DNA from 2 places in the Enterobacter cloacae complex sp. HYC074_NIDB genome. Region 2 is predicted to be linked to the other one. Evidence: predicted binding sites of a transcription regulator. Region 2 holds the regulator's gene; the other holds the start of a gene.
What was found. The regulator Fur, encoded in region 2, represses iron uptake genes when iron is present. The targets are predictions, from matches to a motif close to ATAATAATGAGAACNACTATCAA.

Region 1 (15,451 bases), 1.5 Mb from region 2:
CGCCGCGATAGCCTGCACAGACGCGTAGGCGTAGAGGGTGTACCCTTCAGGTTCAAATTTACCGGTGCGGAATTTCTCGATGACGGCTTTTCCGTCCGGGATCAGGCGCGGATCTTTACCGAAGGTCATGTAAATACCGTTGGTGTACTGTGCCCCACCGGCGGCGGTGACCATCTCTTCATTGACGATACAGTCTCCCGAGAAGAACTTCGCCTGCACGCCCTGTTCACGCATCTGGCGAACCAGCGGGCCCGCTTCCGGGTGACAGCCCCCGAAGAACACCACGTCCGGTTTTTGTGCGCCGATTTTGGTCACCAGCGCGTTAAAGTCTTTCTCCCCGCGGGACAACCCTTCGTACATCACCTCCTTAACGCCGCGTTTCGCCAGCGCCGCTTTAGTGGCATCCGCCAGCCCCTGACCGTAGGTGTCTTTATCGTGGATGATGACCACCCGTTTGGCTTTCAGCTTATCAAGAATAAAATCGCTGGCGACCTGGCCCTGCTGGTCGTCACGTCCGCACATGCGAAATATGTCGCTCATGCCACGTTCGGTAATCAGTGGGTTCGTTGAGCCGGGAGTGATGGAGAGGATCCCGGCATCGCTATAGACCTCGGAGGCGGGCATGGTCGACGAAGAGCAGAAGTGGCCGACGACCGCTTTCACCTTATCCTGATCGACTAAGCGGTTGGCAACGGCGACGGCCTGTTTGGGCTCGCAGGCGTCGTCGCCCTGAACCAGTTTGATTTTCTCACCGTTGATCCCGCCGGCGGCGTTAATGTCTTCCGCCGCCTGCGTAGCGCCATGCCAGTATTGATCGCCGTAGGTTGCGTTCGGGCCTGTGAACGGCCCGGCCACGCCGATGACGATATCGGCCTGCGCGGAAAAGGCCGTCACCAGACAACCGGCCAGCACCAGGGAGAGGGGAGTTTTGGTAAATTTCAGCGACATTATTATGTTCCTTAGCAAAGAGGTTTTTGCACCAGGTATAAACCCGAACGCCTGATGGCATCGTAAATCCAAAAACAAGAGCGAGAACAAAATGCACTTTAGAAGCAATCTCATGCTTAATACGGCGAGGATCCCACGCACCGCGAAGCGCGCAGAACATTAAGCAAAAAGGTTGCCAGAATGGTTAATCCCTTGACCGGGTCACAACACGTTGAGTATAGAGCGCCGTTTTATGCGCCTTTGCGGGATGATATGAATTTACAGCGGAGATCACATCTCCTTAACAACAAAGCCCATAAGTTGTGCAACGGTCACGATTTGCACGTTTTTGCAGCAATAAAGACCTAAACTTCAGATAGGCACGCGCGGCGATATATGTCAGGATCGTTTTTTTTATCAGGAGTATCAGCAATGGCTGAAGGCCCATTAAATGAAAGCGAGATGGCGTGGCTGGAAGAGACATTAATCTCTTACGGTCACGACGATGCATCCGTGATTGACGTGTCCGAACTGGACGGCATGCTTACCGCAGTACTTTCCGGTCCCGTTGTGGTGGAGCCCGACACCTGGCTGGTGGCGGTCTGGGGTGGTGAGAAATATATTCCTCGCTGGAAAAACGATCGTGAGATGAACCGTTTTATCGATCTCTGCTTTAAGCACATGAACGATATTGCCGAGCGTTTGAGCGAATACCCGGATCAGTTTGAACCGCTGTTTGGCTATAACGACGTTGACGGTCAGAGCTATACCGTGGTGGAAGAGTGGTGCTATGGCTACATGCGCGGCGTGGCGCTGACGGACTGGTCATCCCTGCCGGAAGCGCTGGAAGCGGACCTGGCGGTGATTGCCCTGCACGGGACGGAAGAGAACAGCGAGAAGCTGGATGCGCTGACCGAAGAGGAGTATATGGCCAGCATCGAGAGCATTCAGCCTGCGGTGCTGCGTTTGTATAACTACTGGGTGGCTAACCCGCAGCAGCCGGAAGCGAAAAAGCCGATCGTGAACGGGTCGAAGGTGGGGCGTAACGACCCGTGCCCGTGCGGGAGTGGGAAGAAGTTTAAAAGCTGCTGCCTGCATTAAATCATTAATTACTGTGGCCTGAATGGGGCACGGGTGTTGAGTCCCCGCTAAAATCGGCGAACCGGAGACCAGATGACAAGGGCTGGACGCCATGGATGGCGGCCAGAGGCGAATCGAGACAGGATGTCGAGTTGAGCCGACCGCAGGCAGATGGTCGGGAGGTGAGCGTAGTGCGAAGCACCGATTTTCCGCGGGGCCGCGGGGATTGATAAGGGGGCCGCCGCGGCCCCCTTATCCCGTTCACATGCTGTGAAAAAATTATATTCTGTTGATCTTAAGGTGAACGGAACAGTACCTCAGGACCTGTATAAATAAGTTATCCCACTTCCGGCAGCATCCCCGCTGCAATCAAAATCTGCACCAGAATAATCGCCACACCGCACCCAAACACCACGAACAGCATTGGCGTACCGCCCGCTACGCGATACCCCTGCTGCGGATGTTGCTGGCGGCTCTTCCACGCCAGCAGGGAAGGCAGCAGCAGGGCCAGTACCGATAACGCCACGCCGGCATACCCCAGCGCCATCACAAACCCGCGCGGGTAAAAGAGCGCGAAGGCCAGCGGCGGCAGGAAGGTCATCGCCCCCGTCTGTAAGCGTCCCGCAACGGTATTGCGCCGCTGGAACAGATCCGCCATATAGTCAAACAGGCCAAGCGCCACGCCGAGGAAGGAGGTTGCCAGCGCCAGGTCTGCAAACAGATGTACCGCCAGCTCCACGTGTGAAGAGGCCACCACGTTACGCAGGGCAACCAGGAATCCATTCAGACCAGAATGCTCTGCCATCAGGCCGATAAAAGTATTGGAATCAATACTGCCCAGCGTTACCAGCTGCCAGAACAGGTAAGCAATCAACGGAATGGCGCTGCCGATAACAAAGACGCGGCGTAGCTTGCGAATATCACCGTTCATATAGCTCACGATGCTCGGTACGCTGCCGTGAAAACCGAAGGAGGTGAAAATAACCGGGATGGCCGAAAGCGCCAGACCTTTCTCCAGCGGGAGGGAGAGCAGGTTAATCTTGTGAACATGCGGTGCCAGCAGCACCAGCATCACAACAAGGAAAAGAATTTTGGCGCTGAACAAAAAACGGTTAAACAGATCGACCAGCGATGTGCCCGCGCAAACCACGCCGCCACCAATCAGCGTAAAGACAATGGCGCCTGTTTCCGGTGAAAGCGACGCACCGAAGCCGTCATTGATACTTGACGCAATCAACTCTCCGGCGCCGCTGATGTAAGCGGCAGTCAGGGCGTACATCAGGAACATCATGCTGAAACCGGTGATCCACTGCCCGTAGCGTCCAAGATAGCGTGCAGCCAGGGAGCCTAAGCCAGTATCGGCAGGGACATGCTGATAAACCTCCAGCAATAATAGCGCGGTGTAACACATCAGGGCCCACAGACCGCCCAGCAGCACTACGGTAACCCCAAACCCGACGCCAGCGGCAGCCAACGGCATGGCCAACATTCCTGCGCCAATTGTCGTTCCGGCGACGATAAAAATACTTCCCAGAGTTCTGTTCTTCACGCTTTCCTCTACAACGCTTCCATACCGCGACTCATTCTGCGGCGCAGAGTAAGGGAAAAGCCCGGTCTCGTCAAATCACCGTTACATAGGGTGTAAAAATTAATTTACAAAAAGAAAAGGGTAACCTGAGCCAGCGCAAAGCGTGCCGTGGAGGGAGCGTTTAGTCTGCTTTTTATTTACGAGAGGTAACCATGTCAATTCACGGACACGACGTGCTGAATATGATGATTGAGTCAGGTGAGAGGTATACTGAGGAGAGTCTGGTTGAGGCGATACATGCCCGCTTTGGCGAAGCGGCGCGTTTCCATACCTGTTCAGCTTCAGAGATGACGGCCGCGGAGCTGGTGGCGTTTCTGGCGGCGCGCGGAAAATTCATTCCGGCAGCAGACGGATTTTCCACTCACGAAAGTAAAATTTGCCGTCATTAAATAAAACGGTGCTGAAAACTCAGCACCGCTTTTCTGTTAATTCTGCGTGTCGAGCGTCGACAGCTCTTTATCAATGAAGTACAGACCTTCCCCGGATTTACCTGCCAGAGATAATTTATCCAGCACGGATTTAAACAGCTTCTCTTCTTCGTGCTGTTCAGCCACATACCACTGAAGAAAATTAAAGGTTGGATAATCCTGGCTGGTCATGGCGGCATGAGCCAGTTCATTAATTTTCTGGGTGATCAGCTGTTCGTGCTCATAGGTGGCGCGGAACAGTTCATCAAGAGAGCCGTATTCGGCAAAAGGGGATGCCACGTTATCAATACGCGGCAGGCTGCCGGTGTCCGTCAGGTAATCAAACAGACGCTGCATGTGCGTCATCTCTTCCTGGGCATGACGACGCAGGAAGGCGGCCGCTCCTTCAAAGCTGTGATAGCTGCACCAGGCGCTCATCTGCTGATAAAGCAGGGAAGAAAAAAGCTCAAGATTCATTTGCGCATTGAGCTTGTCGATCATTTCAGTTTTTAACATGGTGCAGCTCCGGTTTATTAATTCTGGTTCACGATGAGCGACACTATAATTTGTTATTTAATTATTTGCAAAAAGTAAAATAAATATTTCTTTATTAAAAATACGAATGGGAATAAAACGCATTGCCGATATTTATATTTATTAATGAGAATTGTTTTAGTTCTTATTAAATAAACTGCCAGCGTGACTGGCAGTAGCGGTTAATACCACGGATTCTGGCTGGAAGAGGTAACAGCATATCCCTGACATTTATACTGAATGGTCACACTTTCGTTCAGACAGAGTGAACCGCTGATCAGGGTGCAGGTTTTAATTGGCTGCCCGTAGGCTGACGCAGTGGCGTAGCCCATATGTTGACAGGCTTTGGTTGCCGTACCGTTATTAACATACTCATCAGACCAGGCGTTTTGCAGCATGGCCTGGCCATAGTCGAGGCGCACAATTCCGTTTGGGGCATCCGTACTGCTGATTTCTGCCTGACGGTTGATACTGCACCCAGCGAGCAACAGGATCGTTCCGGCTATGATTACACGTTTCATGGTTCACTCTGCGTGACGGGAAATACGCCATTGTAACCAACGCGATATGACGCAATGGCCGGAATAGCCGGAGGATCTGCCCTCTCACTGTGCAACGAGCCGGGCCACCGCGCGAAATTGTGAGCGCATCTTTGTTTTTTAAAACAAGTTTTCACTTAATTTGAAAGTGTGTTTGTTTGATAGTAAGGTTAAGTGGTAAAAGTATCCACAGCGGGATCGCCCGCCATGCATTCAGGAGAGACAAGATGAAAATTGCACTGATGATGGAAAACAGCCAGGCCGCTAAAAATCCCATCATCCTTAATGAGCTGAAAGCCGTTGCTGATGAGAAAGGTTTCCCGGTCTATAACGTCGGTATGAGTGATGAGAACGATCATCATCTCACCTATATTCACCTGGGCATCATGGCGAGCATTCTGCTTAACGCTAAAGCTGTCGATTTTGTTGTCACCGGCTGCGGTACCGGGCAGGGCGCGTTGATGTCCCTGAACATCCATCCGGGTGTGATTTGCGGTTACTGCATCGATCCTGCGGATGCCTTCCTGTTTGCGCAAATCAACAACGGTAACGCGCTTTCTCTGCCTTTTGCGAAGGGCTTCGGCTGGGGGGCAGAACTGAACGTACGCTTTATCTTTGAGAAAGCGTTTACCGGACGCAATGGCGAAGGTTATCCACCAGAGCGTAAAGAGCCGCAGGTGCGTAACGCCGGGATCCTGAACCAGGTGAAAGCGGCGGTGGTGAAAGAAAACTATCTGGATACCCTGCGAGCAATCGATCCTGAGCTGGTTAAAACCGCCGTCTCAGGCCAGCGCTTCCAGCAGTGCTTCTTCGAGAACTGCCAGGACAAAGAGATCGAAGCCTTCGTGCGCGGTATTGTTGGCTGATTCCGTTTTGCCGGGCGATGCGTTGCCTGCCCGGCAGATAGCGTTACTTTTTCGATGAGACCGCGCTGCCTGCATCTTTGGTCAGACGCAGCGTGTCAACCATTCCCACCAGGCAGATTAGTGCGATCGCCACAAATGCCAGCCGGAAGCTCATTCCCGGCATGCCGGCAATCCCCATCGCCTCACTGACTTTTTCCCCGATACGAATACCAATCGCCCCGAGCGTGATCCCAAGCCCCACGGCAAGCTGCGTTGCGGTTGAAAACAGAGTATTGGCATAGCTCATCTGCACCGATGGCACATCCGCAAAAGCCAGCGTACTGATGGCTGTAAACTGAATCGAACGGAAAACGCCGCCCAGATAGAGGATCAGCATGACGAGCCACGCGGGCGTCTGCGGCGTCAGAAACGCGCAGGCCAGCAACGCCAGGACATTCAACGCACCGTTAATCAGCAACAGCCGCTTAAACCCCAGGCTGCGGATAAGCGGCGTCGTCGCCGGTTTAATGGTGAGATTGCCAACGAAAACCGCCAGCACCAGCAGGCCCGAATGGAACGCGTCCATGCCAAAGCCGACCTGGAACATCAGCGGTAACAGGAACGGAACCGCGCTGATGGAGGCGCGAAACAGCGATCCGCCGTACAGGGTGATGCGAAACGTCGGCACCTGCATCGCATCGAGTCTGATCATCGGCCAGGTTGCCCGCTTAAAGTGACGCAGTGCCAGACTTAACGCGACGATACCGACGATAAACAGCGTGGCGGTTAATCCTGTCCGCAGTGGCTCTGCGCCCATCAACTCCATCGCATAAACCAGGCTCACCATGGCAAGGGTGGTGACAACAAAACCCGGTAAATCAAACGGTCGGCGCGTATCTTCATGCAGGTCTGGAATGATGCGCAGTGCCAGCAAAATGGCGATTATCCCCAGCGGCACGTTAATAAAGAAGATCCAGCGCCAGTCGGCATAGCTGGTAATGAACCCACCCAGCGGCGGGCCGATGATCGGCGCGACCAGCGCAGGCCACGTCAGGGTGGCGATTGCCGTGATGAGCTGATGTTTTGGCGTGGTGCGTAGCACGGCCAGGCGACCCACGGGCACCATCAGCGCGCCACCCATGCCCTGAAGGACGCGCATCGCGACGAACTGATCGAGCGTGGTGGACAGGCCGCAAAATACCGAGGCCAGCGTGAAGATTGCCAGCGCGAGGGCAAACACTTTTCGCGCGCCGAAGCGGTCGGCGATCCAGCCGCTGGCGGGGATCAGCACGGCCAGGGTGATCAGGTAGGCGCTGATGCCGATATTCAGATCCACGGCCTGTACACCGAAGCTTTTTGCCATGTCCGGCAGCGCGGTGGCAATCACCGTCCCGTCCAGAAACTCCATAAAGAAAGCACCGGCCACCAGCAGCGCCGCAGGCGATAATCCACGGCTCTCTTTGCCGGATACGTTTTCACTCATTCTCTTCCTGCCCGCTCAAAAAATTTTATAAACATTTACTGGAATTTATAAGCCTGTAACGTGCGGATTTATCATGGCTTTTTTTAACAAACCAGCAGCACTGAGGGTTTAATAACCGTGATGCAGGTCACAAAATGGTTGATTTTTGTGATGGTGGTCATATTATAAGCGTATTGATAATAACACCTGCATAACACGTTACTGGAGCAACATAATGAAACTGCGCAAAATCCTGAAAAGCATGTGGGCAAACTACTGCACAACGTTTAAAGACGTCCCACCGGGTGCGATGTTCTGATAAAAATACCTGCTTCGGCAGGTTTTTTTATGTCTGCGGACGACGAGAGGGAGATGGAAGGGCGTCTGTTTTGCTACTATGGCGGCCTTTGAATAAGGAGAACCCCATGTCACAAAACCTGAGCGCCGATCAGGAACTGGTATCTGACGTCGTCGCCTGTCAGCTGGTTATCAAACAAATCCTTGATGTGATTGACGTTATCGCGCCGGTTGAGGTACGCGAAAAGATGTCGACCCAACTGAAAAATATCGATTTCACCAACCATCCTGCTGCGGCGGACCCGGTTACGCTCCGCGCGATCCAGAAAGCGATTGCGCTGATTGAACTCCGCTTCACACCGCAGGGTGAGTCACACTAAAATAAATCGATGTTTTAAAATTAGAAACCCTTTTCTGCTTTTACGTCGAAGGGCGACAAAGCCTGTCGCCCGCAGAAGGATCAGAAGAACGACTGCACCAGCAGATAGCTCACCACGCAGGCACAGCTGACGCCAATCAGCCCCGGCAGAATAAAGCTGTGGTTGATGATGAATTTACCGATGCGGGTGGTACCGGAGCGATCGAATCCGATACAGGCCAGATCGCTCGGATAGGTCGGCAGCACAAAGTAGCCGTAGGATGCCGGGAAGAAGGCCACCAGCATTTTCGGATCGATACCCAGCATCAACCCCATCGGGGCGACCGCGGTCAAGGCCGCAGCCTGGCTGTTGACCAGTTTTGATACCAGGAACAGCACGATGGCATACGTCCAGGGATGACTCTTCACCACCCCCTCCAGCGCCATTTTTAGCTCGTCGAGATGCGCCTGAAAAAAGGTATCGCTCATCCACGCCACGCCAAACACCGAGAAAATCGCGACCATCCCCGCCTTAAATACCGCCCCGTTTGAAATGGCCGACGCATTCACCTTGCAGGTCATCAGCATGATGGCCCCGGCGATCAGCATCATCATTTGAATGACAAGGTTCATCGACAGGGCCGTCATTTTGCCTTTGATCTCAAACGCCGGACGCAGCTCGGGCAGCGCACCCAGCAGGACCACTACGGCAATTCCGGCGAAGAAGATCCACGTGGACCAGTAGGCCTGTTTCGGGAAACGCTGATCCATCAACGTCTCCGTTCCTCCATAGATAAACTCCCGCTGTTTCGGATCTTTCAGCTTTTCCTGAAATTCAGTATCGTCTGCGAGGTTTTTCCCCCGGCGCAGGCTCCACAGTGCCGCAATGGCGACGCCAGACAGTGAGGCCGGTACGGAAACGGCGAGGATTTCGAGGATCCCCCACGCGTGACCGATGCCGTGCTGCGCACCCAGAATCGAGACCAGCGAAACGACGGCCACGGAAACGGGGGAGGCGGTGATCGCCATCTGAGAGGCCACCGAGGCCACCGCCATCGGCCGTTCCGGGCGAATGCCTTTTTTCAGGGCGATATCCGCGATAATGGGAAACATGGTGTAGACGACGTGACCGGTCCCGCAGAGGAAGGTCAACATCCAGGTGGTAAACGGTGCGAGAAGGGTGATGTGTTGGGGATGTTTACGCAGCAGGCGCTCTGCAAACTGCATCATTACATTAAGGCCACCGGCGGTCTGTAGCGTGGCCGCACAGCCGATGACGGCGAGGATTGTGAGCATCACGTCAACGGGCGGTTTACCGGGTTGCAGACCAAAGACAAAACTTAAAATAAACAGGCCGATACCGCTTATCAGCCCCAGGCCCATCCCGCCGAAGCGGGTGCCTATCAGCAGGCAGAGGATAATGACAATAAACTCAATGGTGATCATGATGCTCCCTCGTCAATGAATGTAATTAAACAAATCATTACACGATGTGTGGTTATTCATTGGGAGCAAGATCTGATTTGTTAAATGTCAGCAAAAGCAGGGAGTTGGTACCCACCCCCTGACGGGAGCGGGTGAAGGGACTTAGTGGTGTTGCACGGTAGCTATGTCGAGAAGATGGCGGTCCGTCTGCTCCAGACAAATCCCCGCACGTTTCGCGTTGCGGATTTCATCTGCGAGCGTCTTTAGCAGCATGCCATCCTGCTGCTGCTCTCTGTCCATATCGCGTAAAAACGTGAGGGTAATGATGTCCCGTTGCGCTTTGGCTTCATCAGCCAGTTTGCTCAGCTTCGCACAGCGTTGCTCATACTCTTCGAGCGTTTTCTGGAACAGTTCTTCCAGAGAAGTGTAATTATCTTCAATCGTTTCAAGCTCTTTGACGGTAGGGTTTGCCCCGACAGCTTTCAAAAAGTTAAAGACACGCATCATGTGCGTGACGTTACTTTGCGCCTGAGTACGAAAGAAGGTGGCAGTGCCGTTGAGGCTTTTTCTGGAACACCACGCGCTCAAATGCAGATGCAGATTTGAAGCATAAAACTCCAGGTTCATCTGGGCATTCAGTTTTTGCATCATCGTTTGGGTAGTCATTCTCATATCCTTATTGACTGTGGGACTTGATGTCCGCTACTTAACCTGACCCGGCAGGTATTGACGATTGAATGGCAGAAATAGATTTCTGCAAGGTAAAAACTCGAAAATTCACTTCCTGTGTTCGATTTAAATAAGCATACGCTTCTCTTCGACTTAAGAAAACTCTTAATTGGGCTGTGTTTACCATAGATTACAAATTTAAATATAGCCCAGAATAGAAAGAAGGTTACGAGATTGGTAATTATATAACATGTTGATTTAAAAGGGTGTAAAATTAATTTTGCTCATTTTTATCGTTTCAGTAAACGTTCTTTGGCGGGAAATTCTGTAAAAGTGATAAATCAGAAATAATATTTGCAAATATATCCTGTCGTATCAAATTTGAGCTAAATCAATTTTCACTCAATATACGGTTCTGTGATCGCGGCGCAAGATTGTGATCTGATAACGCGAGAAAATGAAACGATGTTTTACATTGTTTCATTATTTGAGGTTTATGATGGCTAACGTTGCGGTGCTGCTGGCACCTGGTTTTGAAGAAGCAGAAGCGATTATCACTATTGATATTCTGCGGCGTTTACAGATTGAGGTGGAGACGCTGGCCTGCGCGGAGTCCCGTGCGGTAGTGAGTTACCATAATATCCCCATGGTGGCTGACAGTACGTTAACGGAGCGCATTAATAGGCTGTATGACGCGGTCGTGTTGCCCGGTGGGCCGCAGGGGAGCGTCAATCTTGCTGCTAACCAGGAGGTGATCCGCTTTGTTTCCGCGCATGACGAGCACGGCAAACTTATCTGCCCGATCTGCTCTGCGGCCGCGCGGGTGCTGGGCGGTAACGGGCTACTGAAGGGGCGCCGCTACGTCTGTTCCGGCGATCTGTGGCAGAGCGTTGATGATGGAGTATATGTAGATGCGCCGGTCGTGGAGGATAATAACCTCATCAGCGGCAAGGGGCTGGGGCACGCTTTTGACTTTGCGCTGACGCTCTCTGCTCGTTTGTTGGGTGTCGACGCCCCCGTGCGCGATCATGCTGAACACATCTATTACCGCTGGTAAATTTTCTGCCGGACGCTAAGGCGTCCGGCTTACAGGGATTTCTTAGCTGACCTTATGGATAATCCTGCTTAACTCCTTTCCATTTGTAGGACAATTACGTCCTTTTTTATGTCATTTTTCGCTGAATTTATGTACGCAATTACTGTAATTCTGCGGTGTGATGTCGCTCTCTTATGGATGATTAATTTCCCGCTAAAACTATCTCCAGCAATAACGCTTATAACAAGGTAAGCGCTAATGCCTTGTTTTAAGTCCGATTAAATAAGTTGTTCGCCATTATTCCCTACAGATAAGAATGCTTAAGCTGGAGTTTACCATGCACAAATTTACTAAAGCGCTGGCGGCCATCGGCCTGGCTGCCGTTATGTCACAATCCGCTATCGCTGAAAATTTAAAGCTCGGTTTTCTGGTTAAACAGCCTGAAGAACCGTGGTTCCAGACCGAATGGAAATTTGCTGATAAAGCCGGAAAAGATTTGGGATTTGAGGTAATTAAAATCGCTGTACCTGACGGTGAGAAAACGTTGAACGCCATTGATAGCCTGGCGGCCAGCGGTGCGAAAGGTTTCGTTATCTGTACGCCGGATCCAAAACTGGGGTCAGCGATTGCCGCGAAAGCGCGCGGTTACGACATGAAAGTGATTGCGGTGGACGATCAGTTCGTGAATGCCAAAGGCAAACCGATGGATACCGTTCCGCTGGTAATGATGGCGGCCACTAAAATCGGTGAGCGTCAGGGCCAGGAGCTCTATAAAGAGATGCAAAAACGCGGCTGGGATGTCAAAGAGACCGCCGTGATGGCTATTACCGCAGACGAGCTGGACACCGCCCGTCGTCGTACCACCGGGTCCATGGACGCCCTGAAAGCGGCTGGCTTCCCTGAAAAACAGATCTACAAAGTCCCGACCAAATCCAACGATATTCCGGGCGCCTTTGATGCGGCGAACTCCATGCTCGTCCAGCATCCGGAAGTGAAGCACTGGCTGGTGGTGGGGATGAACGACAACACCGTACTGGGCGGCGTGCGTGCAACGGAAGGCCAGGGTTTTAAAGCACCGGACGTGATCGGGATCGGCATTAACGGTGTTGACGCCGTGAGCGAACTGTCTAAAGCGCAGGCGACCGGCTTCTATGGCTCACTGCTGCCAAGCCCGGATGTCCACGGCTATAAATCCAGCGAAATGCTCTACAACTGGGTGACCAAAGGGGCTGAACCGCCGAAATTCACTGAAGTGACCGATGTGGTGCTGATCACCCGCGATAACTTCAAAGAGGAGCTGGCGAAAAAAGGACTGGGCGGTAAGTAATACGCTGTGATTGCGCCCCTCCCTCACCGTGAGGGGCCAGACGTACACACTACAGGAATCACGGAGTCGTTATGCAACAGTCTGATCCGTATCTCTCTTTCCGCGGCATCGGTAAAACGTTCCCCGGTGTAAACGCGCTGACCGATATCAGCTTCGACTGCTATGCCGGCCAGGTTCACGCCCTGATGGGGGAGAATGGCGCGGGAAAATCCACGCTGCTAAAAATTCTCAGCGGCAACTACACGCCCACCACCGGCACGCTGGCTATTCGCGGCGAAGAGGTGGCCTTTGCCGACACCACGGCAGCGTTAAATGCGGGCGTCGCCATCATCTATCAGGAGCTGCATCTCATTCCTGAAATGACCGTGGCGGAGAACATCTATCTGGGCCAGCTTCCGCATAAAAGCGGCGTGGTCAACCGCTCGCTGCTCAATTATGAAGCGGGCTTGCAGCTCAAGCACCTTGGGCTGGATGTCGATCCGCAAACGCCCCTTAAGTATCTCTCCATCGGCCAGTGGCAGATGGTGGAAATTGCCAAAGCGCTGGCGCGTAACGCCAAAATTATCGCCTTCGATGAGCCAACCAGCTCGCTCTCGGCGCGTGAAATAGAAAATCTCTTTCGCGTGATCCGCGAGCTGCGCAAAGAGGGCCGCATCATTCTGTACGTTTCTCACCGTATGGAAGAGATTTTTGCCTTAAGCGATGCCATCACCGTGTTTAAAGATGGACGCTACGTGCGCACCTTCACCGATATGCAGCAGGTTAATCACGATCAGCTGGTGCAGGCGATGGTCGGACGCGATCTGGGTGACATTTACCACTGGAAACCGCGCGAGTATGGCCCGGAGCGTCTGCGTCTGGATAACGTCAAAGCCCCAGGCGTGCGCACGCCCATTTCACTCTCGGTGCGCAGCGGCGAAATCGTCGGGCTGTTTGGCCTTGTGGGGGCAGGGCGCAGCGAGCTGATGAAAGGGCTGTTTGGCGGGACGCGCATAACCCAGGGCCAGGTTTTCGTCGACGGGAAAAAGGTCGATATTCAGAAGCCTGCGCAGGCGATTAACGCGGGGATTATGCTCTGCCCGGAGGATCGAAAGGCGGAGGGCATTATTCCGGTGCACTCGGTGCGCGACAACATCAACATCTCTGCCCGGCGCAAGTTTATCCGCGCGGGATGTCTGATTAACGACGGCTGGGAGGCGAGCAACGCGGATCACCATATCCGTTCGCTGAACATTAAAACCCCCGGCGCTGAACAGCTGATCATGAACCTGTCCGGCGGTAACCAGCAAAAAGCCATTCTGGGGCGCTGGCTATCGGAAGATATGAAGGTCATTTTGCTGGATGAACCAACGCGCGGTATTGACGTGGGGGCGAAACACGAAATCTATAACGTCATCTATGAACTGGCAAAACGTGGTGTGGCGGTCCTGTTCGCCTCCAGCGATCTGCCCGAGGTGCTGGGCGTCGCCGACCGCATTGTAGTGATGCGTGAAGGCGAAATTGCCGGTGAATTGCTGCATGAACAGGCGAATGAACAACAGGCGTTGAGTCTCGCCATGCCTAAAGTTAGCCAGGCTGTCGCCTGAGTAAGGAGTCAATGATGTCCTCTGTTACTACATCCGGAGCGCCGAAGTCGGCTTTCAGTTTTGGCCGCATCTGGGACCAGTACGGCATGCTGGTGGTCTTTGCTGCCCTCTTCGTCGCCTGCGCGATTTTTGTGCCGAACTTCGCCACGTTCATCAATATGAAGGGGCTGGGGCTGGCTATCTCCATGTCCGGCATGGTGGCCTGCGGAATGCTGTTCTGCCTGGCCTCCGGTGATTTTGACCTGTCGGTCGCCTCGGTGATTGCCTGTGCAGGCGTCACCACTGCCGTGGTGATCAACATGACCGAAAGCCTGTGGATCGGCGTGCTGGCCGGGCTGCTGCTCGGCGTGTTGAGCGGCCTGGTGAACGGGTTTGTCATTGCGCGCCTGAAGATTAACGCCCTGATTACGACGCTGGCGACCATGCAAATCGTGCGCGGTCTGGCCTATATCATCTCCGACGGCAAAGCGGTCGGGATCGAAGACGAGCGTTTCTTCACTCTGGGCTATGCCAACTGGCTGGGGCTGCCTGCGCCAATCTGGCTGACGGTAGGCTGTTTGATCCTGTTCGGTTTCCTGCTCAACCGCACCACCTTTGGCCGAAATACCCTGGCGATTGGCGGCAATGAAGAGGCGGCGCGTCTGGCGGGTGTCCCGGTCGTACGGACCAAGATCATTATCTTCGTGCTTTCCGGGCTGGTATCGGCGGCGGCGGGGATTATTCTGGCGTCGCGCATGACCAGCGGCCAGCCTATGACCTCCATTGGTTATGAGCTGATAGTCATCTCAGCCTGCGTTTTGGGGGGCGTTTCCCTCAAGGGCGGCATCGGAAAAATCTCATATGTGGTGGCGGGGATCTTGATTCTGGGGACCGTAGAGAACGCCATGAACCTGCTCAATATTTCTCCGTTCTCTCAGTACGTCGTACGCGGCCTGATCCTGCTGGCAGCGGTGATCTTCGACCGTTACAAGCAAAAAGCGAAGCGTACCGTCTGATTTATTTTTAGCCACTAACCTGCTCAACTATTAACCATAGTTGACCCCCTGACCGGCCCGCCAGTTTTGTTGACGGGCCGGTTGCTAAATGGCGAGCACCGTCACACTGTCTATACTTACATGGCTGTTTTGTTCACTGTAAGGAGGATTAGGGTGGCTGACTTGTTAACCGCACCGCCTGTACTGCCCGGAAAATTTGCTTTCTTTTTTGACCTCGACGGGACGCTCGCCGGGATTGAACCGCATCCGGATGACGTTGTTGTACCGGACACGGTGTTAGAGAATTTGCAGCAGCTCTCCCGACAGAACGAGGGGGCACTGGCATTGATTTCAGGGCGCTCAATGGCCGAGCTGGACGTGCTCGCCAGTCCTTATC
Region 2 (15,451 bases):
GCGGCTGCAAAATTCAAATATGGCCCGGTCTGGGCGCGGGGTGGTTATATCCAGCCAACCGGCCAGACGTTGTTAGCGCCGCACTGGAGCTTTATGCCAGGCACCTATCAGGGGGCGGAAGCCGGTGCTAATTTTGACTACGGCGATGCGGGGGCGTTGAGCTTCTCCTATATGTGGACCAACGAGTACAAAGCGCCGTGGCACATTGAGATGGACAAGTTCTATCAGAACGATAAAAAAACCAAAGTTGATTATCTCCACTCGCTGGGAGCGAAGTACGACTTTAAAAACGATCTGGTGCTGGAAGCTGCATTTGGTCAGGCTGAAGGCTATATCGATCAGTACTTTGCTAAAGCCAGCTACAAATTTGATATCGCGGGTAGCCCGCTGAGCACCAGCTATCAGTTCTACGGTACGCGCGACAAGGTCAGTGATGGCAGCGTAAATGATATCTATGACGGCACCGCGTGGTTACAGGCGCTGACCTTCGGCTACAAGGTAGGTCAGGTTGATTTGCGTCTGGAGGGAACATGGGTCAAGGCAGAAGGGCAGCAGGGCTACTTCCTGCAACGTATGACCCCAACCTACGCCTCCTCTAACGGTCGTCTGGATATCTGGTGGGATAACCGCTCTGACTTTAACGCCGACGGCGAAAAGGCGGTCTTCTTCGGGGCAATGTATGACCTGAAAAACTGGAACCTGCCCGGCTGGGCAGTGGGCGCGTCCTACGCGTACGCCTGGGATGCGAAGCCAGCGGATATGGCTACGCCAGACGCGTACTACGATCCAAACTACCGTCTGAAAGAGTCTTCATACAGCCTGGATGCGATTTACACCCTTCAGGAGGGCCGTGCGAAAGGCACGATGTTCAAACTGCACTTCACCCAGTATGACAACCACTCCGATATCCCGAGCTACGCGGGCGGCTACGGCAACATCTTCCAGGATGAACGTGACGTGAAATTCATGGTCATTGCGCCATTTACCATCTTCTGATGAATGCTGCGGCGGGCGGTGTCCCGCCGTTATGGAGACTGAACATGATGAATAAAAGGGTAATCGTTGCGTTGCTGACCTTCGGGCTGGTGGCATGCGCGCAGGATCAGGCGCCGAAAGAGGACTCCCGTCTGAAAGAGGCCTACAGCGCGTGCATCAATACCGCACAGGGTTCACCTGAGAAGATTGAGGCCTGTCAAAGCGTGCTGAACGTGCTGAAAAAAGACAAAACCCATGAGCAATTCGCCACGCAGGAAAACGTTCGCGTAATGGATTACCAGGCCTGTATTCAGGCGCGTAAAACCAGTAACGATCAGGAAGTGGCGAAGCGTTGCGATAAGATCTGGAACGAGATACGCAATAACAATAAATAAGTTGCTTTACGCCCGGTGGCGCAGCGTCACCGGGCTTTTCAGGCAAAAAAAAGCCAACCTCACGGCTGGCTCAGAGTATGAACACTCACTTATTTTGCGTCGTGCGCATGTTCATTTTCGCGGCAATCACCTTCAGCACAGTGACCGTACAGGTACAGGCTGTGGTTGGTCAGGCGGATGCCATGACGGGCGGCGATTTCACGCTGGCGCGATTCAATGGAATCATCGCTAAATTCAATGACCTTGCCACAGTCGAGGCAGATCAGGTGATCGTGGTGGTGCTGCTGAGTCAGCTCGAACACGGATTTACCGCCTTCGAAATTATGACGAGTAACAATGCCCGCGTCATCAAACTGGTTCAGCACACGATAGACGGTTGCCAGCCCAATCTCTTCACCCATATCGATAAGACGCTTATAAAGGTCTTCCGCACTGACATGGTGATTGTCTGGCCCCTGAAGCACTTCAAGGATTTTTAACCGAGGAAGCGTTACTTTCAGGCCAGCTTTCTTTAATGCGGTATTGTTGTCAGTCATGCGGAATCTGTCCTGTTGCTAAACGATTCACTTCAAAAGAAGAAGTGACAGAAAATGCACTTGGGATAATGCGTCTCATTATAGAACTGCCATGGCTAAATGAAAACTGCAAGTCTCAAGCAAAGTATGCTTATAAAAACGTGGTATCACCAACAAACTTGTTCGATGGCACCCACTTTTTACCAGGGGGATATTGTACAGGTCTGGGCGAAAAAGTTAAAAGTTTGTAGCAATTAATTTAATCGGTTTTACCTGGAAAACGGGCGCAACCGGAGTTGCGCCGCAGGGATATCAGGCGTTAAGGATATCGTCCAGGTTCAGCTCTTCACGAACCTGCTTAACCCATTTTTCTACACGCTCAGCGGTCAGCTCTGGCTGACGGTCTTCATCAATGGCCAAGCCAACGAAGTGATCGTCATCTGCCAGACCTTTGGAAGCTTCGAAATGGTAACCCGCCGTTGGCCAGTGACCGACGATCGCCGCACCGCGTGGCTCAATGATGTCGCGAATAGTGCCCAGCGCATCACAGAAATACTCAGCATAGTCTTCCTGATCGCCACAGCCAAACAGGGCAACCAGCTTGCCGTTGAAGTCTACTTCTTCCAGCGTCGGGAAGAAATCGTCCCAGTCACACTGTGCTTCACCGTAGTACCATGTGGGGATGCCCAGCAGCAGGATGTCATAGCCCTCGAGATCTTCTTTGCTGCTCTTGGCGATGTCATGCACATCAGCAACGTCTTTACCGAGCTGTTTTTGAATGTTTTTTGCGATATTTTCAGTGTTGCCAGTATCACTGCCAAAGAAAATGCCGATGATTGCCATGAGTAAAATAACCTCTTGAAACTTAATGGTATGGTGGCGCAAATTGTCCACGGATAAGGGCAATAATAGCAGAACAGGCAACCCTGCGGAAACAGCTATCACGCAGGACTGCACTCTGTGCTACATGAAAAAGGTAATATTGGGGATTTTCTGACTCACGCCTTGCCGCGTAACGTCTCAAGCTGGGCGATCAGCATCTCTTCGATCAATTCGCTGCGGCTGATGTTGCGCGCGTCAGCTAATTCGTTAAGCGCATCGACGGCATCGGCATTCAGCTTCAGTTCGACACGCTTAAGCCCACGATTTTTATCGCGTTTAAGCTGGTTGCGTTTATTGATACGCAGCTGTTCATCGCGCGAAAGCGGATTCGTTTTCGGTCGTCCCGGTCGACGCTCATTCGCGAACAGATCTAGTGTCGTACGGTCCGTTTGTTCTTTGGCCATGATTCTGAGACTTCGGGGGAAACACGCCGCCCTGCTAATGCCCGGGCGATAAGCGCGCCATCATACATCACCCAAATCCACACGCCAACGACTGGAAGCCCGTCGTCTTCCGGTCGCTGGCTTTTTAATCAATTCGCTGTATCAGTAAGATAGCGGCGAATGGCGCGCAGGACGGCATCCGGTTTTTCCGCGTGTACCCAGTGCCCGGCACCCGCAATGACGTGAGCGCGAGCCTGCGGGAATTGCGCCAGCAGCGCGTCACGGTACGCGTCAGTGACGTAAGGGGAGTTGCCGCCGCGAATAAAAAGGGTAGGGTGCGGCCAGGCGGGGACGGCTTCCCAGCCCACAATATGCGAATACTGATCCCACAGCACCGGGACGTTAAAGCGCCATTGCCCGTCAACAAACGATTTCAGCAGGAACTGGACCACGCCTTCTTCATCAAGATGCTCGCGCATAACGGCAGCCGCCTGTTGGCGGGTTGCGACACCCGCTTCGGTGACCGCATTGATGGCGGCAAAAATCTCATCGTGACGGCGAACGTCGTAATTGACGGGCGCAACGTCGATGACCACCAGCCCGGAAATTCGCTCAGGTGCCAGCGCAGTGAGCGCCATCACCGCTTTACCGCCCATTGAATGCCCGATAAGCGTCGCTTTCTGAATATTATTCGCATCGAGGGTGTCCCGCAGATCCTGCGCCATGGCTGCGTACGTCATCTCCTCCGAGCGCCCTGAAAGACCGTGATTGCGCATATCAACCTGGAGGATCTCGTGATCGGTCACTAAATCGCGCGCCAGCACACCCAGATTATCCAGGCTACCAAACAGGCCGTGAACCAGTACGATGGGAGAATTATTGTTCGGCGATTGTGCAGTTTGCGCTCGGGTATTCAATTTCATGGCAAAGTTCTTTTTTTAGGTTTGTCAGGTTAGGGTATCATGTTGACCATTCTGCCGCCCGGGGGCAAGGATCCAGTTTAATCTGACTTTTGCCGCCAACCTGGTTTGACGCTATCCGCTGTTGGGATTTGACCTTATAATCTCAACGACTTGTATTCAGATAAGATATCGCACTGGATTAAGATGAAAACAATCGAAGTTGATGACGAACTCTATCAGTATATTGCCAGCCAGACGCGGCATATTGGGGAGAGCGCGTCCGACATTTTACGGCGCATGCTTAAAATTTCCGCCGCCTCACAGCCCACTCCTGTCACTAAAGATGTCGTGTCTCAGCCGAGCGTTGTTGCACAAGTAAAACCTGCCGTCATGCCGGCAAAGGACAAAGTGCGCGCGATGCGCGAGCTGCTGCTGTCCGATGAATATGCCGAGCAGAAAAAGGCCGTTAACCGCTTTATGCTGGTGCTGTCTACACTTTACTCACTGGATAACAACGCATTTGCAGAAGCGACAGAGTCGCTGCACGGTCGCACGCGCGTTTATTTCGCAGGCGACGAGCAGACCTTGCTGCAAAATGGCAACCAAACCAAACCCAAACACGTTCCCGGTACGCCATACTGGGTGATCACTAATACCAATACGGGCCGCAAGTGCAGCATGATCGAACATATCATGCAGTCCATGCAGTTCCCGGCGGAATTGATCGAAAAGGTTTGCGGTACAATTTAACCCTTGCATCAGAAGGACCAGGCAATGGCAAATCACAGCCGTGCAGGACAACCTGCGCAACAACGCGATTTGATTAACGTCGCTCAACTGACCGCGCAGTACTACGTGCTGAAACCGGTGGTGGGCAACGCAGAACACGCAGTGAAGTTTGGTACATCTGGCCACCGCGGCAGCGCGGCGCGCCACAGCTTTAACGAACCGCACATTCTGGCCATTGCTCAGGCCATCGCGGAAGAGCGCGCCAAAAATGGCGTCACCGGTCCGTGCTATGTAGGGAAAGATACCCACGCCCTGTCTGAACCTGCTTTTATCTCCGTGCTGGAAGTGCTGGCGGCGAACGGCGTAGACGTGATTGTTCAGGAGAACAACGGTTTCACGCCAACGCCTGCGGTGTCTAACGCTATTCTGGTACACAACAAAAAAGGTGGCGCGCAGGCTGACGGCATTGTGATCACCCCGTCCCACAACCCACCGGAAGATGGCGGCATCAAGTACAACCCACCAAACGGTGGCCCGGCGGATACCAACGTCACGAAAGTGGTGGAAGATCGCGCCAACGCGTTACTGGCTAACGGTCTGAACGGCGTGAAGCGTATCTCACTGGATGAAGCCATGGCCTCCGGCCACGTGAAAGAGCAGGATCTGGTTCAGCCGTTCGTGGAAGGGCTGGCGGATATCGTCGATATGGCCGCTATCCAGAAAGCCGGTCTGAAGCTGGGCGTGGATCCACTGGGCGGCTCCGGTATTGAATACTGGAAACGCATTGCCGAGCACTACAAGCTGGATCTGACCATCGTGAACGATCACGTCGATCAGACCTTCCGCTTTATGCACCTGGACAAAGACGGCGCGATCCGTATGGACTGCTCCTCCGAATGCGCAATGGCTGGCCTGCTGGCGCTGCGCGACAAGTTCGATCTGGCGTTTGCTAACGACCCGGACTACGACCGTCACGGTATCGTCACCCCGGCTGGGCTGATGAACCCGAACCACTACCTGGCTGTGGCCATTAATTATCTCTTCCAGCACCGTCCGCAGTGGGGCAAAGAGGTCGCGGTGGGTAAAACGCTGGTCTCTTCCGCCATGATTGACCGTGTGGTCGATGCGCTGGGCCGCAAGCTGGTGGAAGTGCCGGTGGGCTTCAAGTGGTTTGTTGACGGTCTGCACGACGGCAGCTTCGGCTTTGGCGGTGAAGAGAGCGCGGGGGCATCCTTCCTGCGCTTCGACGGCACCCCATGGTCAACCGATAAAGACGGCATCATCATGTGCCTGCTGGCGGCGGAAATCACCGCGGTCACCGGTAAGAACCCGCAGGAACATTACAACGAGCTGGCGGAACGTTTTGGTGCGCCAAGCTATAACCGTATCCAGGCTGGCGCCACGTCTGCGCAAAAAGCAGCTCTGTCAAAACTCTCTCCGGAGATGGTCAGCGCCAGCACCCTGGCAGGTGACCCGATCACCGCGCGTCTGACGGCGGCACCGGGTAACGGCGCATCCATCGGCGGCCTGAAGGTGATGACCGAAAACGGCTGGTTCGCCGCGCGTCCATCCGGTACGGAAGATGCGTACAAAATCTATTGCGAAAGCTTCCTCGGCGCTGAGCATCGTCAGCAGATTGAGAAAGAAGCGGTAGAGATTGTCAGCGAAGTGCTGAAAAACGCGTAAGTGGTGTTTGGTGCGGGCTGATGCCCTCACCCCGGCCCTCTCGCACGGGGAGAGGGAGAAAACACTAAAAACGGCAACCTCAGGGTTGCCGTTTTGCTTTTACCTAACTGTGCTTGTTCTTCAATTCAAATCTCGGCGACACCAGACCGTACAGCGTCCAGCCCATAAAGGTCACCATCGCACCATACAGCATCGCTTCCTGGCCGGAGGAATAGAGCGCATAGAAGCTGTAAATTGCGCCAATCAGCGCCACAATATTGGCCGCACGGGCTTTGCGCGGATCAACCTTCGCCACCTTCTGAATAATCACCAGCGCCGCCATCGACAAAATGTACGGAATGATGTTCGTCACCACCGCCAGGTTGACCAGCACGTTAAACTGGCTGTTCAGTGACGGGCTGATGGTCATCAGCGACAAACCACTCTGGAAGATGACAATCGCCAGCATCCCTTGCACTGGCGCATCCGCTTTGGTCACGCGGGAGAAGATTTTCGGGAAATAGCCTTCGTCAGCCGAGGATTTAAACACCTGAGCGATGGTGAACTGCCAGCCCAGCAGCGAGCCGCAGCAGGACATCACCATCAGTCCCATGATCACTTTCCCTACCTCCGGCGTAAACATCTGCGCAAACGCCAGCCCGAACGGCGCCGTGGAGTTGGCCAGATCCATGTTGGGCACAATTCCCGCAATCACGTTGGTCGAGACGATATAGATCACCGCCGCCCCCAGCGTCCCGCCGAGTACCGCGATCGGCACATTTTTCTCCGGGTTTTCCACCACTTCCGCATTCGCACAGGCTGACTCCAGCCCGAGGAAGGCCCACAGCGTCATGGCGATGGACGATCCCACGGCAGTGAAGAACGGTACGTGATGCGGATTCCAGGAGTTGGCGTACAGGGTCGGGCTGAACCAGAACCAGCCGATGATGCACAGGCCGACAACCGGGATGATCACGCCCCAGACGGTAATGCTGCTAAGTTGTCCGGTGATGCGCGCGCCGCCAAAGTTGGCGACGGTACAGATCCACAGCACGCCGATGGTTGCCAGCCCAATCTGCACCGGGGTCAGCGTCGCCCCAAACAGCTCCGTACCGTAACCGACAGCGGAAATGGCAATCGCCACGTTGGCGATCAGCAGCGACACGCCGTAGGTATAGTTCGCCATAAAGTTACCGGACTTACCGAACGCATATTCGGCATAGCCACCCATCCCGCCGGACTTGCGGCTGAACATTCCGCACTTGGCAAAGGCCCATGCCAGCGCCATCGAACCCACGGCGGTAACAAGCCAGGAGATAATCGAAATCGTCCCCACTTCAGCGAGCTTGGTGGGCAGCATGATGATCCCCGAACCCATCATATTCACCATGGTGAGAATAGTGAGTTGCACCACGCCCATCTTGTTGGCCTTACTCATAATTTTTCTCCTTTCAGCAGCGATGGCTGAGCGGCAGGTTGTTTGATGACGTAGCAGCGCACCTGTTTGCGACCGTCACACTCCTCGACGTAAACCCCCTGTAACTCCGGCGCAAAGCCCGGCAGCAGATTGATCCCGTCTTCCAGCGCGGCGAAGTAGCGCAGCACGGAACCGCCCCAGACTTCCCCCGGAACCACGCACAACACCCCCGGTGGGTAAGGCAGCGCGCCTTCCGCGGCGATACGGCCTTCCGCGTCGCGCAGGGACACCAGCTCGACCTCACCGCGCAGATAGGCATAGTTCGCCTCCTGCGGGTTCATCATGACGCGCGGGAAGTGAGACCTGCGGAACATCTCTTTTTGCAGCTGCTTCACGTTATGGCGGGCATAGAGGTCGTGCATCTCCTGACAAATCTGACGCAGGGTATAATCCGCATAACGTTCCGGATGTTGCTTATAAAGAGAGGGCAGAACCTCTTTCAGCGGCACATCGCTCTGGAGCAGTTTTTCGAAGCGCACCAGCTGGGCGACGAGCTGCTGCAATTTGCCCATGTCCTCCGCCGGGGTGAGCAGGAACAGAATGGAATTGAGGTCGCATTTTTTCCGGCACGATGCCGTTTTCACGCAGGAAGTTGGCGAGGATGGTGGCGGGCACGCCGAAATCATCGTACTCGCCGGTGCGGGCGTTGATGCCTGGCGTGGTCAGCAGCAGTTTGCAGGGATCGATAAAATACTGATGCTCGGCATATCCCTCAAAGGCGTGCCAGCGTTCGCCCGGAACAAAATGGAAGAAGCGCAGATCGGTAGCAATCTCTGCCGTATCCCAGCTTTCCCATGGACGGCCATCCACCGTCTCTGGCACGAACGGACGAATAAACTGACAGTTCTGAAGGATCAGTTTTCGCGCTTCGATACCGGTCACCACGCAGTCCATCCACATGTTGCGCCCACTTTGCCCCTCGTGCATGCGGGCGTTGATATCCAGGGCGGCAAACAGCGGATAGAACGGGCTGGTGGAGGCGTGCATCATAAAGGCGTTGTTGAGGCGCTTATGCGGGACATAGCGCGCCTGGCCTTTTATATGGCTGTCCTTCTTATGGATTTGCGAGGTTTGCGAGAAGCCCGCCTGCTGCTTATGCACCGACTGGGTAACCAGAATGCCTGGATCGTTTTCGTTCAGCTCCAGCAGCAGCGGTGAGCAGTCGGCCATCATCGGGATAAACTGCTCGTAACCCACCCAGGCGGAGTCAAACAGAATGTAATCGCACAGGTGACCAATCTTATCCACCACCTGACGGGCGTTATAAATGGTACCGTCGTAGGTGCCCAGCTGGATCACCGCCAGACGGAAGGGACGTTCATCCCGCGCGCGACCAGGCGCGACCTCTGACACCAGTTCCCGCAGGTAACTCTCGTCGAAACAGTGTGCGTCAATACCGCCGATAAACCCGTACGGGTTGCGCGCCGTTTCCAGATACACCGGCGTCGCGCCTGCCTGTAACAGTGCTCCGTGGTGATTAGATTTATGGTTATTGCGATCGAACAGCACCAGATCGCCTGGCGTGAGGAGGGCATTGAGCACCACTTTGTTGGAAGAGGAGGTGCCGTTCAGCACGAAGTAGGTTTTATCCGCATTAAAGACTTTTGCCGCATGCTGTTGGGCGATGCATGGCGCGCCTTCATGGATCAGCAGATCGCCCATTGCCACGTCGGCATTGCACAGATCGGCGCGGAAAAGCGTTTCGCCAAAGAAATCGACAAACTGGTTTCCGGCCGGATGGCGGCGGAAGAACTGGCCTCCCTGATGTCCGGGGCAGTCAAACGCACTGTTCCCCTGCTGGATGTAATCGACCAGCGCGCGGAAGAACGGCGGGCGGAGCTGGGTTTCGTACTTCTGCGCAGCCGCTTCAAGCTGGCGTCCGTAGTACGCATTGCTGGTATCGGAGTACTCAAAAACGCCGTGAATACGCGACAGAAATTCAGCCGGAACCCTTTCTTCTTTATGCGTGGCAATAAACACCGGAATACCGAATCCCGTGGCTTCTATTTCTTCTATGGCGCCATTGAAAATATCGCTGACGGCCAGAACCACGGCTGCCACATCAATATAATCCGATGCGGTGATATCCACAATGTCGCGCGAAGTGGTAAAGCATTCAGGGCAGGCACGGCTGACGGCAATTTTTAACGTTTTCATCTTTATCTCTTTATTTCAGGCAATATGGGGCCCTCGACTTCTTGCGGTAAAGAAATCGATTATTTCCGGAAAAAAAAGCAAAGCGTGTCCGCTGATACGAAATCAGTTAATTGCTTTTTTGCTGAGTAGAATTCAGTCCGCCCGGTTGCGGAGAATCTGAATCACAAGGAATGAGCGCAGGTGTTCACAGGCAACAGCCTGTAAAATAGCGTTTTTCAGGATGACCTGTAAGCAGATGCGCCAGAAGTCGAAGGACTACCGGGCGTTAAAGAGATGAAAGTCAAAACAGTTTCGGTGGGCAAACATCATGATATGTGTTGTCCGCCTTATATGGGGCATTAAACGATTATTGTTTTCCATGTTCAGTTTCCTTTCAGTAATTGAAAGCATGGTCATTTTATCCAGGGAAAAGGGATTAACTGTGAAACAGATCACCAATAACCGATCATTTCAGAAATAATTAGTCGTTTTGAGTGAATAACACAGATCAAAATGCTGTTTTGTTGGTTCGGTGTTAAATGGATGTTTTAATTGTGTTTAAGGAGGGCGAATATAGCCGTGAAAATAATCTCATCGTTATTTTCATGGCTATATTCAGGCTGGTAAGTTTTTATTTAAAATTAAAGTGAATGCTTATTCAGATCATAAACCGATATCCGATACCGGTTTCTGTTAATAAATGACGAGGACGCGCGGGATCGGCTTCAAGCTTCTGGCGAAGGTGTCCCATATAAATGCGTAAATAGTGACTATGCTCGACAGCATTCGGCCCCCAGACCTGGCTTAACAGCTGTCGCTGCGTTAACACTTTACCATGGTTATTGAGCAGCACGGCCAGCAGACGAAACTCAATAGGCGTAAGGTGGATCTCTTCTTCTCCTCTTACGATGCGGCGTGCAGCAAGATCGACGCGGATATCGCCAAAGGCGTACACCGGATCAGAAGGGGAGGTGGCACTGTGTCGACGCAGCGCCACACGAAGCCGGGCCTGTAACTCGCCAATGCCAAACGGTTTGATCAGATAATCATCCGCTCCGGCATCCAGCGCGGCGATTTTATCCGTCTCTTCGGTGCGGGCAGAGAGCACCAGAATAGGCATCTGGCTCCACTGACGCACCTCACGAATAAAATCGATGCCGTCGCCATCCGGAAGTCCCAGATCCAGGATAACCAGATCTGGCTTGCGGGTCGCGGCTTCAATCAACCCTCGTTGAAGCGTTCCGGCTTCATGAACGCGCAAACCGTCGCCTTCCAGCGCGGTACGCAGAAATCGGCTGATAGCGAGCTCATCTTCAACAATCAGAACGTTAATCACAAATCCTCTGGTAATTCATCAAGTTCTGGTGGGCTTTCCAGAGGAAGTGTAACACAAAAGCGTGCCCCACCTTCCGGGCGGTTCTCTGCGGAAATGGTGCCGCCATGCACGTCGACAATCGCCTGGCAGATCGCCAGCCCCAGCCCAACGCCAGGAATGGCGGATTCCTTATTACCGCGCGCAAATTTTTCGAATATGGCGCGCTCCTGACCGGCCGGAATACCCGGCCCGTTATCCCAGACGTCGAGCCGCAGCACACGTTTATCCACCCTGGCAGCAATCCCCAGCCGGGCCTTTGCCCCGGCGTATTTAGCGGCATTTTCCAGAAGATTAATCAGCACGCGCTCAAACAGCGGGCCATCCACATGGATTAACGTCAGGGGTTCCGGCATGTCCAGCTCAATATGGCGCCCGCCGAGACCCGGCTCCAGCATCTTCAGCGCACTGCCGACAACCTCCTCAAGGGTGAGCCACTCTTTTTTGAGGTTAAACCCGCCGGACTGAATGCGCGCCATGTCCAGCAGGTTGTTCACCAGGCGCGTGGTATTCAGCACGTGCTGGCGAATTTCGCTGGCCTGCATCGCGTGCTTTGATCCTTCCGCCGCCAGATCCAGCGTCAGAATTTCGGACTGGCCAAACAGCACGGTAAGCGGCGTGCGCAAATCGTGAGACAGCGCTGCCAGCAGCGAGTTGCGAATACTTTCGCGCTCGCTTGCCAGCCGCGCCTGCTCTTCGCTGGCGGTGAGCGCCAGCCGTTCAAGGGCGCTGGCGACCAGCAGGGTGAAGGTTTCAAGCAGGCGCTGCTGCTCGGGGATCATCAGCTGACGCAGGTTAGACGGCTCGACGATGACCAGCCCGTGATTTTTATCCGCGCTGCGCAGCGGCAGGATCTGGTAAGGCACGCCGGGCAGCGTGTCGGTGCCGGCGCCGGCAGGTAAACCCTTATCGAAACTCCAGCGGGCAATCGCTTCATCCCAGGGCGTCATCCCCGAAGGGGAGGTCAGCGGGCGAAGGCGCCCTTGTTCGTCGGGGAGCAAAATCAGGTTACTGGCATGAAAGGTCGAACGGATAAACTGCTCGCTGGTCTGCACGATATCTCGCTGCGTGCGGCCAACCGCCAGCGATTTTGACATTTCATACAGATGGCGCGTGCGCTGCTCGCGATAGCGGGCAATGCGTGCCTGGTAGCGCACGCCTGCCGTCAGATTCCCGATCACCAGCCCGACGGTAAGCATCACGGCAAAGGTCAGAATGTACTGCACGTCCGAGACAGCAAGCGTCCCGCGCGGAGCAATAAAGAAGAGATCGAAGCTGATGACGTTGATCACCGTCGCCAGCACCGACGGCCAGCGGCCATAAAAGAGCGCGACCACAACGACGCCGAGCAGATAAATCATGACCAGATTGGCGGCGTCGAAGGCGATGAGCCACTGGCTGGCAATCACCGTAATCAGGGCGCAGAGGACCACGGCCACCATGCAGCCCCGGATCTGAATGCGCCATTTATCGCCAAAGGTGCGAGCGTCCGGCGTACGGTTGGGCAGGGGGGCGGGCTTGTCATCCAGCGCGACGATGACTAAATCAAGATCCGGCGCGCGGCGGGCCAGCCTGTCGGCAAAAGATTCGCGGCTAAACCAGCGGCGGTGCTGGCGACGTCCAATGACAATCTTGCCCAGGTTGTGCTCCCGCGCGTAGCGCAGAATGGCTTTATCTTCCTGCGGATCGGAAAGGGTTGCGGTTTCGGCGCCCAGCTCCTGCGCCAGCCGCAGCGCGCTCAAAATGGCGCGGCGCTGATTTTCCGGCAGGCCATGCAGCTGCGGCGTTTCGACGTAGACCGCGTGCCAGACGCTGCCAAACTTCGCTGCAAGCCGGGCGGCGGTGCGAACCAGTTTTTCGTTGCCGCTGCCGTGACCAATGCATAACAGAATGGCGTCCCGCGTGTGCCAGACGCGCTCTTGTCCCTGTAGGTCTCGCCAGGCGCGCATCTGGTCATCAACGCGATCGGCGGTGCGGCGCAGGGCCAGCTCGCGCAGGGCAATCAGGTTTCCTTTGCGGAAAAAATGTTCGATGGCGCGTTCGGCCTGGCCGGCAATATACACTTTGCCTTCATGCAGGCGCTGGCGCAGATCGTCCGGCGGCAGGTCAACCAGTACGACTTCATCGGCAGAATCAAAAAACGGATCGGGGACGGTTTCCCGCACCTGGATACCGGTTACGCCGCTCACCACGTCGTTCAGGCTTTCCAGATGCTGAACATTCACCGTGGTGAAGACGTCAATGCCTGCCTCAAGCAGCTCCTCAACATCCTGCCAGCGCTTCGGATGGCGGGAGCCTGGCGCATTGCTGTGCGCCAGTTCGTCCATCAGGATCAGGGCAGGGCGGCGGGCAAGGGCGGCATCAAGATCAAACTCCGTGACCAGCCGCCCGCGATGGCTGATACGCTGGGGCGGCTGCGTCGCCAGCCCCGTCAGCAGCGCAGCCGTCTCTTTGCGACCGTGGGTTTCCACCACGCCGATGAGAATATCAAGCCCTTGCGCCCGAAGCCGCTGGGCTTCCATCAGCATGGCGAAGGTTTTCCCGACACCCGCGCAGGCGCCGAAAAAAATTTTCAGCTTGCCACGGTGGGCTTCAGCCGTCTGTTCAAGCAGCCTGTCCGGATCCGGGCGCATGGGCTCGTCGGTCATTTAATTCTTCCTTAGCGCATCCAGCGCCAGATTCAGCTCAACAATGTTCACTACCGGCATGCCGATGAAGCTGACCAGCGGCTTTTGCGTATGTTCTGCAACCAGCTGGCTCACCTGCTCGACGGTCAGCTGACGGGCGGCGGCCACGCGTGGGATCTGCCAGACCACCGCGTCCGGCGTCAGGCTGTAATCCAGCCCGCTCGCGGAGGCGGTGACCAGCTCAACCGGCACCTCACGGCTGGCCTGCGGATTCGCAGCGCGCAGGGCGGCAACGCGTTCAGCAATGGCTTTGTCCAGGTCAGGGTTACTGCCCGCCAGATTGCTGCCGCCGGAGGCCATTGGATTATACGGGCTTTCCGCAGTGGCGGAAGGGCGTCCCTGGAAGTAGCGTGGGTCCGTAAAGTTCTGCCCAATCAGACGCGAGCCGCGGTTTTCACCGTTCTGGATAATCAGCGAGCCGTTGGCCTGATCCTGAAACCACCACTGGCCCAGCGCGGTAGTCATCAGCGGGTAAAGCCCGCCGGTAATCAGAGACAGCAGAATAAACAACAGTATAGCGGGACGTAACATCGTCATTGGATCCACCTTTTAAACCAGCCCGAACAGCGTTAACAGCATGTCGATAACCTTGATCCCAATAAAGGGCACCACTAGCCCACCCAGACCGTAAATCCACAGGTTACGGCGCAGCATGGCGGCGGCCGTCAGCGGCTTATAGCTCACCCCTTTCAGCGCCAGCGGAATAAGAAAGACAATAATCAGCGCATTGAAGATCACCGCGCTCAGAATGGCCGAGGCCGGAGAGTGCAGGTGCATCACGTTCAGGGCATTTAGCTGCGGGTAGGTTGCCGCAAACGCCGCCGGAATGATGGCGAAATACTTTGCCACGTCGTTGGCGATACTGAACGTGGTCAGCGAGCCGCGCGTCATCAGCATCTGTTTCCCGATGTGCACCACCTCGATCAGCTTGGTCGGGTTCGAGTCGAGATCCACCATGTTGCCCGCCTCTTTTGCCGCCTGGGTACCGGAGTTCATTGCCACCGCCACGTCGGCCTGCGCCAGCGCCGGGGCGTCGTTGGTGCCGTCGCCGGTCATCGCCACCAGACGACCTTCCGCCTGATACTGGCGAATGAGCGCCAGCTTCGCTTCCGGCGTCGCTTCGGAAAGGAAATCATCCACGCCCGCTTCGGCGGCAATGGCCGCCGCAGTCAGACGGTTATCCCCGGTGATCATCACCGTTTTAATGCCCATCTTACGCATCTGGGCGAAACGCTCTTTTATACCGCCTTTAACGATATCCTTCAGAGCGATCACCCCCAGAACGCTTGCACCTTCCGCCACCACCAGCGGGGTTGCCCCCTGACGCGCCACG

Region 1: ftnA (non-heme ferritin) is a predicted target of Fur. The motif match lies at 4,663-4,685, and genes of this name have one in related genera.

Annotation. Positions count from the first base shown of each region.
Region 1 covers NZ_CP114214.1:2,904,387-2,919,837, reverse strand. Annotated here, with positions in the region: gene O1724_RS14225 (branched-chain amino acid ABC transporter substrate-binding protein) at 1-948, opposite strand, end outside; gene O1724_RS14220 (YecA/YgfB family protein) at 1,360-2,028, shown strand; gene tyrP (tyrosine transporter TyrP) at 2,345-3,556, opposite strand; gene O1724_RS14210 (YecH family metal-binding protein) at 3,748-3,984, shown strand; gene ftnA (non-heme ferritin) at 4,021-4,518, opposite strand; gene yecR (YecR family lipoprotein) at 4,719-5,057, opposite strand; gene O1724_RS14195 (RpiB/LacA/LacB family sugar-phosphate isomerase) at 5,303-5,941, shown strand; gene O1724_RS14190 (MFS transporter) at 5,985-7,403, opposite strand; gene azuC (stress response protein AzuC) at 7,618-7,701, shown strand; gene O1724_RS14180 (DUF2766 family protein) at 7,808-8,059, shown strand; gene O1724_RS14175 (anaerobic C4-dicarboxylate transporter) at 8,140-9,483, opposite strand; gene O1724_RS14170 (non-heme ferritin-like protein) at 9,625-10,128, opposite strand; gene O1724_RS14165 (DJ-1/PfpI family protein) at 10,631-11,188, shown strand; gene araF (arabinose ABC transporter substrate-binding protein AraF) at 11,505-12,494, shown strand; gene araG (L-arabinose ABC transporter ATP-binding protein AraG) at 12,566-14,080, shown strand; gene araH (arabinose ABC transporter permease AraH) at 14,095-15,075, shown strand; gene otsB (trehalose-phosphatase) at 15,229-15,451, shown strand, end outside.
Region 2 covers NZ_CP114214.1:1,412,794-1,428,244, forward strand. Annotated here, with positions in the region: gene chiP (chitoporin ChiP) at 1-996, shown strand, start outside; gene chiQ (ChiQ/YbfN family lipoprotein) at 1,044-1,370, shown strand; gene fur (ferric iron uptake transcriptional regulator) at 1,460-1,906, opposite strand; gene fldA (flavodoxin FldA) at 2,198-2,728, opposite strand; gene ybfE (LexA regulated protein) at 2,884-3,171, opposite strand; gene ybfF (esterase) at 3,300-4,073, opposite strand; gene seqA (replication initiation negative regulator SeqA) at 4,257-4,802, shown strand; gene pgm (phosphoglucomutase (alpha-D-glucose-1,6-bisphosphate-dependent)) at 4,827-6,467, shown strand; gene potE (putrescine-ornithine antiporter) at 6,571-7,884, opposite strand; partial or broken gene speF (ornithine decarboxylase SpeF) at 7,881-10,080, opposite strand; gene speFL (leader peptide SpeFL) at 10,336-10,440, opposite strand; gene kdpE (two-component system response regulator KdpE) at 10,718-11,395, opposite strand; gene kdpD (two-component system sensor histidine kinase KdpD) at 11,392-14,079, opposite strand; gene kdpC (potassium-transporting ATPase subunit KdpC) at 14,080-14,655, opposite strand; gene kdpB (potassium-transporting ATPase subunit KdpB) at 14,668-15,451, opposite strand, start outside.